Regions from separate parts of the Streptomyces sp. NPDC048288 genome, predicted to be linked through region 3. Evidence: riboswitches for the same ligand, from Rfam matches in the RefSeq annotation. Region 3 holds a riboswitch; each other region holds the start of a gene.
The links. A riboswitch is a leader RNA that binds a small molecule or an ion and turns the genes downstream of it on or off. The one in region 3 is predicted to bind cyclic di-AMP.
Positions count from the first base shown of each region.

Region 1 (2,194 bases), on a different contig from region 3:
CTGCTTCACCGACGCGGGCTGGCCCGGCGAGCCCTACCCGCAGCGTCTGTGGGTCGACCACGTGCGCGGGCTGTACGCCCTGCTCGACCGGATCCGCGCGGCCCACCCGAACGTCGCCATCGAGTCCTGCTCCGGCGGTGGCGGCCGGATCGACCTCGGCATCATGAGCCGTACCGACGAGGTGTGGACCTCCGACAACACCGACCCGCTGGACCGGCTCGCCATCCAGCACGGCTTCAGCCAGATCCACCCCGCGCGGGTGATGTCCGCCTGGGTCACCGACAGCCCGAACCACCAGCTCAACGGCCGGGTCAGCTCGCTGCGTTTCCGGTTCGTCAGCTCCATGGCCGGTGCGCTCGGCGTCGGCGGCGACCTCTCGCAGTGGACCGAGGAGGAGCTCGCCGAGGCCGGCCGCTGGGTGGAGCTCTACAAGGAGATCCGGCCGCTGGTGCAGCGCGGCGACCAGTTCCGGCTGCGGCCGCCGACCGGCGGGCTCAGCGCCGTGCAGTACACCCTCGGCGACGAGACGGTCGTCCTCGCCTGGCTCCAGGCGCAGAGCTACGGCGAGCCGGCGCCGGCGCTGCGGCTGCGGGGGCTCGACCCGACCGCGTCGTACGAATGCCGCGAAACGGGCGAAGTGCACCGGGGTGCCGTTCTGTTGCACCACGGTCTGCGCACCGGCCTGAAGGGCGACCTGGATGCGACGGTTCTCCGGCTGCGACGCATCTGAGTCTTCTGTCCGAATTGGCGTCTTCGCTCCCCTTCATTCCAACTCGCTCTGGAATAAAGGGGAGTGATGGGCGAGTGCGTGAGGAGCGTCATATTCGTGACCGTCCGTCGCGCGTCATGTTCACGTAATTCTCGGCTTTCGCTGAGGAATTGATAAACGCGGGCCGATGGAATTCACGGAGGGTGACCGTGATGTCCCGTAACGGATCAAGCGAAACTCGGACAGAGGGAACCAGTCGCTTGTCCGGGTGCGTCCTGCTCGCTTACGTTCGCCACGCATCCGGACGGAACGCCGAATCCTGCCGCCGTCCGGAGTCCCCACACACACTCACCCGTGCCCGGCAGGAGCGGGGGACCCACCAGGTATGACCGCCTGTTCCGGTTCCCGGGACGGCTAGGGGTGTAGTCACGCGTTCCCGTGTGGCCGGGCAGCTCCAGCCCGAACCCGACAGCTCACCCCGCAGGCGCCGGAGAGGAAACGCGCCATGCCCGCGAAGGGTAAGCACCGCCGTCCCAAGGCCCAGCGATTCACCCGCTCGATGGCCGTCGCCGGAACCGGCGGCGCCGCGCTGGCGCTGCCGCTCATGGGGGCCGCCGGCGCCCACGCGGCCACCGCGCAGTCCGTTCCCGAAAAGGCCGCGCAGTCGCTGCCGGGCGTCCAGAAGTCGGCAATGAAGAAGACGGCGGCCGTACGGAAGTCCGCCGCCGCGCATTCCGCGCACCGCACCTACACGGTGGTCCCCGGCGATTATCTCTCGAAGATCGCGCGTGACCAGAACGTCAGCGGCGGCTGGCACCGGCTCTACGCCGACAACCGGCAGGCCGTCGGCGACAACCCCTCGCTGATCCACCCGGGTCTCAAGCTCACGCTCGACGGCCGCCGCGCCACGACGACGGACGACACCACGGACTCCGGCTACCGGTCCGAGGCGCGGGCCTCCGACTCCTCGTCGCCCGCGCCGTCTTCTTCATCCCCTTCGTCCTCTTCGTCGTCCTCCGCGGACGCCTCCGCGGCGAACGCCTCCGGCTTCAGCCTCCCGGTCGTCGGTGCCACCGTCGGCACCGGCTACCACGTGGCCGGCGGCATGTGGTCCAGCGGTTACCACACGGGCGTCGACTTCGTCGTCCCGACCGGTACCCCGGTCAAGGCCGTCGGCGCCGGCACGGTCGTCACGGCCGGCTGGGGCGGCTCCTACGGCAACCAGGTCGTCATCCGGCTCGCCGACGGCTACTACGCGCAGTACGGCCACCTCTCCGCCCTCTCCGTCTCGGTCGGCCAGACCGTGACCGCGGGCCAGCAGGTCGGCCTCTCCGGCGCGACCGGCAACGTGACCGGCCCGCACCTGCACTTCGAGATCCGCACCACCCCCGACTACGGCTCGGACGTGGACCCGGTCGCCTACCTCCGCTCCAAGGGTCTCGCCGTCGGCTGATCCGACGCCCCGCCGCCCTGCCGCACACTCCG
Region 1 is NZ_JBICZD010000007.1:343,192-345,385, forward strand. Features, by position in the region: gene ACGFZS_RS26410 (alpha-galactosidase) at 1-730, shown strand, start outside; cyclic di-AMP (ydaO/yuaA leader) riboswitch at 1,049-1,209, shown strand; gene ACGFZS_RS26415 (peptidoglycan DD-metalloendopeptidase family protein) at 1,215-2,162, shown strand.
Region 1: another riboswitch for cyclic di-AMP. It lies ahead of ACGFZS_RS26415 (peptidoglycan DD-metalloendopeptidase family protein); the one in region 3 lies ahead of ACGFZS_RS43305 (transglycosylase family protein).

Region 2 (2,194 bases), on a different contig from region 3:
CCGCGTCCTGCGCGAGGAGAAGGGCTACACCTACGGCGTCCGCTCCTTCGGCCAGGTCCTGCGCTCCGCCCCCGACGGCACCGGCGCCTCGATGCTCGCCATCAGCGGCTCCGTGGACACCCCGAACACCGGTCCCGCCCTCCAGGACCTGTGGACGGTGCTGCGCACCCTCGCCGCCGAGGGCCTGACGGACGCCGAGCGCGATGTGGCCGTGCAGAACCTCGTCGGCGTGGCGCCGCTCAAGTACGAGACGGCGGCGGCCGTCGCGGGCACCCTGGCCGACCAGGTCGATCAGCACCTGCCCGACGACTTCCAGGCCACGCTCTACCGGCAACTGGCCGCCACCGGCACCGTGGAGGCCACCGCGGCCGTCGTGAACGCCTTCCCGGTGGACCGTCTGGTGACCGTCCTCGTCGGTGACGCGGCACAGATCAAGGAGCCCGTCGAGGCCCTCGGGATCGGCACCGTCACGGTCGTCGCCGCCGAGTAGCCGGACGGCGGACACGCGCGCGTGCGAGGGCCCTGGTGACCGTGGTGTCACCAGGGCCCTTAAATGTCCGAATTGGGGCGGAGGTTGCCTGTCTGCCCTGTGGGATGCGCTACAAAAAACGTGATCCGTTTGGGCATTGAGAGCCCGCCCTCATAGGTTCTTCCGGGCTGTCCGTCAGGCAGTGCGCCGCGCCCGCGGCACCGGACAGCCATCGCCGAGTCCCCGTACGGCGCGAGCCAGGGGAGCCGGGGACCCACGTCGTCCCTGGGGTGAATCGGGCGCCCGCGCGAGCCGCGAGGGGGCCCGTAGGAGACCTTCCTGCTCCGAACCCGTCAGCTAACCCGGTAGGCGAGAGGGAAGGAAAGGACCAGCCTCTACATGGCGTTCATGTGCGCCTCCGGGAAGCACCGTCGTCCCGGCCGGGTGAAGCGCACCACCGCGCAGGCCGCCGGTATCGCGGCTCTCACCACCACCGGTGTCATCGGCACCGTCTCCGCAGCCCCGGCGCTCGCCGCCGAGAACTCCGTCGAGCAGACCGGCCTCACCCCGGTCATCACGGTCAGCGACACGGTCGCCGACCAGATCGACGCCCAGGCCGCCGCGCAGCAGGCCGCCGCCGACCGCAAGGCCGCCGAGGAGGCCGCGCGCAAGAAGGCCGTCGCGGAGGTCAAGAAGGAGCGCGCGGCCAAGGCGCGCGCCGCGCGGGAGGCCGAGCGCAAGCGGCTCAACGCCTTCGTCGCGCCGATCTCCGACTCGTACGTCTCCACCGGCTACAAGACCGGCGGCTCCCTGTGGTCCTCGGGTGCCCACACCGGCATCGACTTCCACGCCGCCAGTGGCACGGTCGTGCACGCGGTCGGCACCGGCACGGTCGTCTCCACCGGCTGGGGCGGGGCCTACGGCAACCAGATCGTCATCAAGATGGCCGACGGCATGTACACCCAGTACGGCCACCTGTCGTCCATCGGCGTCTCGGTGGGCCAGAAGGTCACCCCGGGCCAGCAGATCGGTCTCTCCGGGTCCACGGGCAACACGACCGGCCCGCACCTCCACTTCGAGGCCCGCACGACCCCCGAGTACGGCTCGGACGTCGATCCGGTCGCCTACCTCCGCAAGCACGGCGTGAACGTCTGACGCGGACGGTGTGAGCACCGCGAGATCTTCCGAAGCCCCGGCTCCCGAGCCGGGGCTTTCGCCGTTTTCGCGCCCTTGCTGTCCAAAATATATCCATGGAATCCGGCCCCCCGTCGGAAATTCCCGCTCATTGCAATAGAGTCACGGAACGGGCGCCACTCGGCGGCGTTTCACGGGGATTAAGACGGAGGTCGGTCATGCGTATTCCGGCGCACTCGGTATGCACGGCGATCCGGGACGACATCGTCGCGGGTGTCTACGAGCGCGGCAGCCGGCTCACCGAGGAACTCCTGGCCCGCCGCTACGGCGTCTCGCGCGTCCCCGTCCGCGAGGCCCTGCGCACGCTGGAGGCCGAGGGCTTCGTGGTCACGCGCCGGCACGCGGGCGCGTGCGTCGCCGAACCGAGCGAGCAGGAGGCCGCCGACCTGCTGGAGATGCGCCTGCTGCTGGAGCCGCTGGGCGCCTCCCGGGCCGCCCAGCGCCGCACCGAGGCCCACCTGAAGGTGTTGCGCGGACTCGTCAGGCTGGGCCAGGAGCGGGCCCGGCGGGGCAGCAGCGAGGACCTGCGCT
Region 2 is NZ_JBICZD010000021.1:54,096-56,289, forward strand. Features, by position in the region: gene ACGFZS_RS46080 (M16 family metallopeptidase) at 1-490, shown strand, start outside; cyclic di-AMP (ydaO/yuaA leader) riboswitch at 693-856, shown strand; gene ACGFZS_RS46085 (M23 family metallopeptidase) at 869-1,624, shown strand; gene ACGFZS_RS46090 (GntR family transcriptional regulator) at 1,822-2,194, shown strand, end outside.
Region 2: another riboswitch for cyclic di-AMP. It lies ahead of ACGFZS_RS46085 (M23 family metallopeptidase); the one in region 3 lies ahead of ACGFZS_RS43305 (transglycosylase family protein).

Region 3 (2,194 bases):
GACGGCACCACCTGGGATCAGGTGGCCAACTGCGAGAGCGGCGGCTCCTGGAGCATGGACACCGGCAACGGCTACTACGGCGGCCTGCAGATGTCGCAGGACGACTGGGACACGTACGGCGGCACGCAGTACGCCACCACGCCCGACCTGGCGAGCCGTTCGCAGCAGATCGCGGTCGCCGAGAAGATCCTCGCCGACCAGGGCACCAAGCCCTGGCGGACCTGTGCCCTGCTCGCCGGGCTCTCGTCGGACGACGCCTCGGTGAACGTCGACCCGGGTGGTGACGGATCGGATGATTCGTCCGGTTCCTCCGACTCGTCGGACTCGTCCTCCGGGCTGTCGGACTCCTCCTCCTCGGGCTCCGACTCCTCCTCGGACGGCACTGACTCCGGGGACGCCTCCGCCACTCCTTCCCCGAGCGCGAGCGCGAGCGGCGACTCCAAGACGGACACCCCGAGCAAATCCACCAAGACGGACAAGTCGGAATCCTCCAAGTCCGACACCTCGAAGGCCGACGAGAACCCCGTCGTGCCCCAGAGTGACGACTCGGACAATTCGTGGCAGACCGGCGGCTCTTGGAGCCTGGTCGACACGGGTACCGCGAGCACCGGCGGCAAGCACCGCGGCGGCTCGGCGGACGAAAGCGCGACAAACGGTCAGGAAGCCGCCTCCTCCGGCCGTCACGCCTCCCGCGACAGCGGCACCTACACCGTCCGGGATGGCGACACCCTCGCCTCCATCGCCGACTCCCTTGACCTCGACGGCGGATGGCGCGCGCTCTACGCCGCGAACAAGGCGGACATCGGCGCCGACCCGAACGCCATCGCCCCCGGTCAGACCCTGAAACTCAGCAGCTAATCGGGCGAAAAGCAGCGGGAGTTGACGCCCCGCTTCGAGTTGAATGTCCGGTTTGGTGAAAGTGTGGGATGAGTCTCAGAAGCCCTGATCATCTTTGAAATTCACCTGATGCCCTGTTTACGGTCAAGGCCGCTCGTCACCACGAGCCCCGGCCGTCGCAACGCCGAGTCCTGCCAGCGGCCGTCCGGGAACAGTCGTCGCGTCAAGCGCCGTAGGCAGGAGCGGGGGACCCAAGGTAAGTGCCGGGTCCGGCAGTTGAGCCCTCAGGGGCCTCATGGCCGAAAGGCCGCCGGAACCGGCTCGGGGTGAAGCCGCGCACCGACAGACAGGTGTGCGGCCGGGCAACTCAACCGGCCCGAACCCGACAGCTCACCTCGCAGGCGTCGGTGAGGGGATCGATCCATGCTGTTTTCCGGCAAGGGCAAGCACCGCCGTCCGTCCAAGGCCGTCCGCGCCATCGCCGTCGCCGGGGTCACCGGCGTCGCCGTCGCCGCCCCGCTGATGGCGGCCGGCAGCGCCTCCGCCGCCACCGCCTCCGAGTGGGACACCGTCGCCCAGTGCGAGTCCGGCGGCAACTGGTCCATCAACACCGGCAACGGCTACTACGGCGGCCTGCAGTTCTCCGCCTCGACCTGGGCCGCGTACGGCGGCACCGCCTACGCCGCGCAGGCCAACCAGGCCACCAAGGCGCAGCAGATCACGATCGCCGAGAAGGTCCTCGCCGCGCAGGGCAAGGGCGCCTGGCCGGTCTGCGGCACGGGCCTGTCCAGCGCCGCCTACACGGGCGGCAGCACCGGCTCCTCCAACTCGTCGAGCGGCAGCACCAGCACCAGCACCCGCTCGACCGACACCCAGGCCGCCTCCCGCTCCGCCGAGCGTCCGGCCGCCAAGAAGACCGTCACCACCCCGACCGGCAAGAAGGTCAAGAAGGGCGACGGCGAGTACAAGGTCGTCAAGGGCGACACCCTCAGCTCGATCGCCGAGAAGCACAAGGTCAAGGGCGGCTGGCAGGCGCTGTTCAAGCTGAACAAGGACATCGTCGACGACGCCGACTTCATCTACCCCGGCCAGCAGCTGCACCTGAAGTAGGACACAGGCGGAGCCCCGCAAGAAATACGGGGCGCCCAGCTGAACCACAGCCCTCTCACAACCGTGGTCCTCATAGTGGGGACCACGTGAGGGTCACCCCCGTCCCCCACGGGCCCCCGTCTCGGTGCGTTTTCCCCCGTACGCACCGGGGCGGGGTTTCTCTTTGGCCGGTTCTTCTCCCGTTCTTCATCCGGCCCCCCTTTGTTCCGAGGGTGAACAATAGATACCGTCTGTCCTTGTCCACGGG
Region 3 is NZ_JBICZD010000017.1:63,805-65,998, forward strand. Features, by position in the region: gene ACGFZS_RS43300 (transglycosylase family protein) at 1-858, shown strand, start outside; cyclic di-AMP (ydaO/yuaA leader) riboswitch at 1,056-1,256, shown strand; gene ACGFZS_RS43305 (transglycosylase family protein) at 1,261-1,947, shown strand.

Region 4 (2,194 bases), on a different contig from region 3:
TGCGCGTGGGCCGACGCGACGACCTGTGGTGCGCGCCCATCAGCAAAGTGCTGCTGCGCCACCACACCCTGTCCGACGACGAGCTGGCGGCGACCGCCCGCGCGGTGGTCGGGTCGCTCGCCACGGTCACCATGTCGGGGCCGGGAACCGTCGAACTCCAGCCGTGCGGGGTGACCAAGGCGACGGGGCTGGCGCTGGCCGCCGACCATCTGGGACTGAGCCCCGAACAGGCCATCGCCTTCGGGGACATGCCCAACGACATCCCCATGTTCGACTGGGCGGCCTACGGGGTGGCGATGGCCAACGCCCACCCCGAACTCAAGGCGGTGGCCGACCGGATCACCTTGTCGAACGAGGACGACGGAATCGCCGTCGTCCTCGAAGGACTGTTCCCGTAACGCTGTTGCCCATACGGCCACGAGGTCATGACGTCATGAGGCCATAAGGCCGTCGGACGCCATTAAGCGGCTCGGGCCGCCTCAAACCTCGGTGATCAGTAGGCGCCGTGGACGTTGTCGATCGAGCCGTACCGCGCGGCGGCGTAGTTGCAGGCGGCGGTGATGTTCGCGACCGGGTCGTAGATGTCGAACGACGTGCCGACCACGTGGTAGGTCTTGAACGTCGGGTCGATCACCTGGAGCAGGCCCTTGGACGGGATGCCCTTGGCCGCGTTGGAGTCCCAGAGGTTGATCGCCTGCGGGTTGCCGGAGGACTCGCGAATCACGTTGCGGTAGATGCCGTTGTAGGTGCCCGGGATGTGCCTCTCCGCCATGATCGCGAGCGACTCCCGGATCCAGCCGTCGAGGTTGTTCGGGTACCCGGCAAGGGTCGTCGAGGGCGTCGTGGCGGTGGGGGCGGAGGCGACGGCGGCCGAGGCGGCGGTCGCCCCGATGAGCGGGAGGGCGAGTACGGCGGCGCCGGTGCCGACGGCGGCGAGCGCGCGGACGATGCGGTTACGGCGGGGACGGCGGTTCTGAGCGGCAGCAGACATGGCGAAGTTCCTCTCCGTCGCCTGCGAGGTGAGCTGTCGGGTTCGGGCCCGGGGAGTGCCCGGCCGCACCGCCCGAAGGCGAGGCGACTTCACCCCTAGCCGTTCCGGTACGACGTCCGTCGATGACGTCGGTCGCCCGGTACGGCGGCTTACCTGGTTCCCCCGCTCCTGCCGTGCGAATGGACTCGTCAATGGGTCACGACGGGCGGCGGCAGGATTCGGCGTCCGCCCGGCGAGCGGGAACGTATGCGAGAGCACATGTCCGGAACAAGTGTCAGATTCACATAAAGAACTGATTGACCTTGATCTGCGACGTATGGGGTGCTTGATCCTTTGCGGTTGCCAACCCTCAACTCGCCCACAGGGAAAGGGAAGGAAGGGTCGCCTTACGTGATATGTGGCATCTGACCCCGCGTGACCTACTTCACGAACCCGCAATTAAGTCAAATCGGACATGAGGGATTTCCTGGAATCCGCTCATCTCTGGGTCGGGCCGAAAGTGGACCCATTCTCATTCGTGCGAAATGCCCCTTTAGGGGTGAGAAAGTGACCCGCGTCACGGGTGATTTCGCATGTAGTCTGACTTTTTGCATTGCGGATGATTTCGGACTTTAGGGGTGAATGCCCCGGTCGCTCGCGCCCGATGAAGGGAAGGGTCGCTCTCGGCGGGTGCGTGATCCTGGTCACGTCGTGCCGAGTGGTGGGCCGGTCCCCTCCGGCGCGTGCGTGTCCGCCATGAGGCGGAACCCCCGCTGCGGGGCCGGTCGTTGTCATGGTGAAGTGTCCGCGGTGGTGGGAGGTGCCGAAGGTGGCGTCGGTCTCGTCCGTGCGGAGGTCCTCGTGGGCCGTCCCGTGAACGCGGGAGGGGGCCCGGGCGGGCATGATGTGTGCCCGTCGGCTTCCGCCGGTGGCGGAAGGGGTACCCCCGGGCAGGTGATGTCGCCCGGAGGAGGTGCGGTCGCTCCCCGACGCGACTCTGCCGCCGGACCCGCCCGACCCGGACCCGGACCCGCCCGACCCGGACCCGGCGGTGCCGCTCAGGGACACGGCCTATGCCGCGGTTCGGGACAACCGCCAGCACTTCCTGTTAAGTCAGTGGATGTCAGGTCGTATCAGCTGATCAAAAACATACCGGTCGTGATCCGATAGCGCCCGGGGTGTAACGGTGGGCGCCCTCGGTGATCGAAACCTGACCGGATACGC
Region 4 is NZ_JBICZD010000003.1:673,281-675,474, reverse strand. Features, by position in the region: gene ACGFZS_RS14445 (HAD family hydrolase) at 1-398, shown strand, start outside; gene ACGFZS_RS14440 (transglycosylase SLT domain-containing protein) at 494-991, opposite strand; cyclic di-AMP (ydaO/yuaA leader) riboswitch at 997-1,192, opposite strand.
Region 4: another riboswitch for cyclic di-AMP. It lies ahead of ACGFZS_RS14440 (transglycosylase SLT domain-containing protein); the one in region 3 lies ahead of ACGFZS_RS43305 (transglycosylase family protein).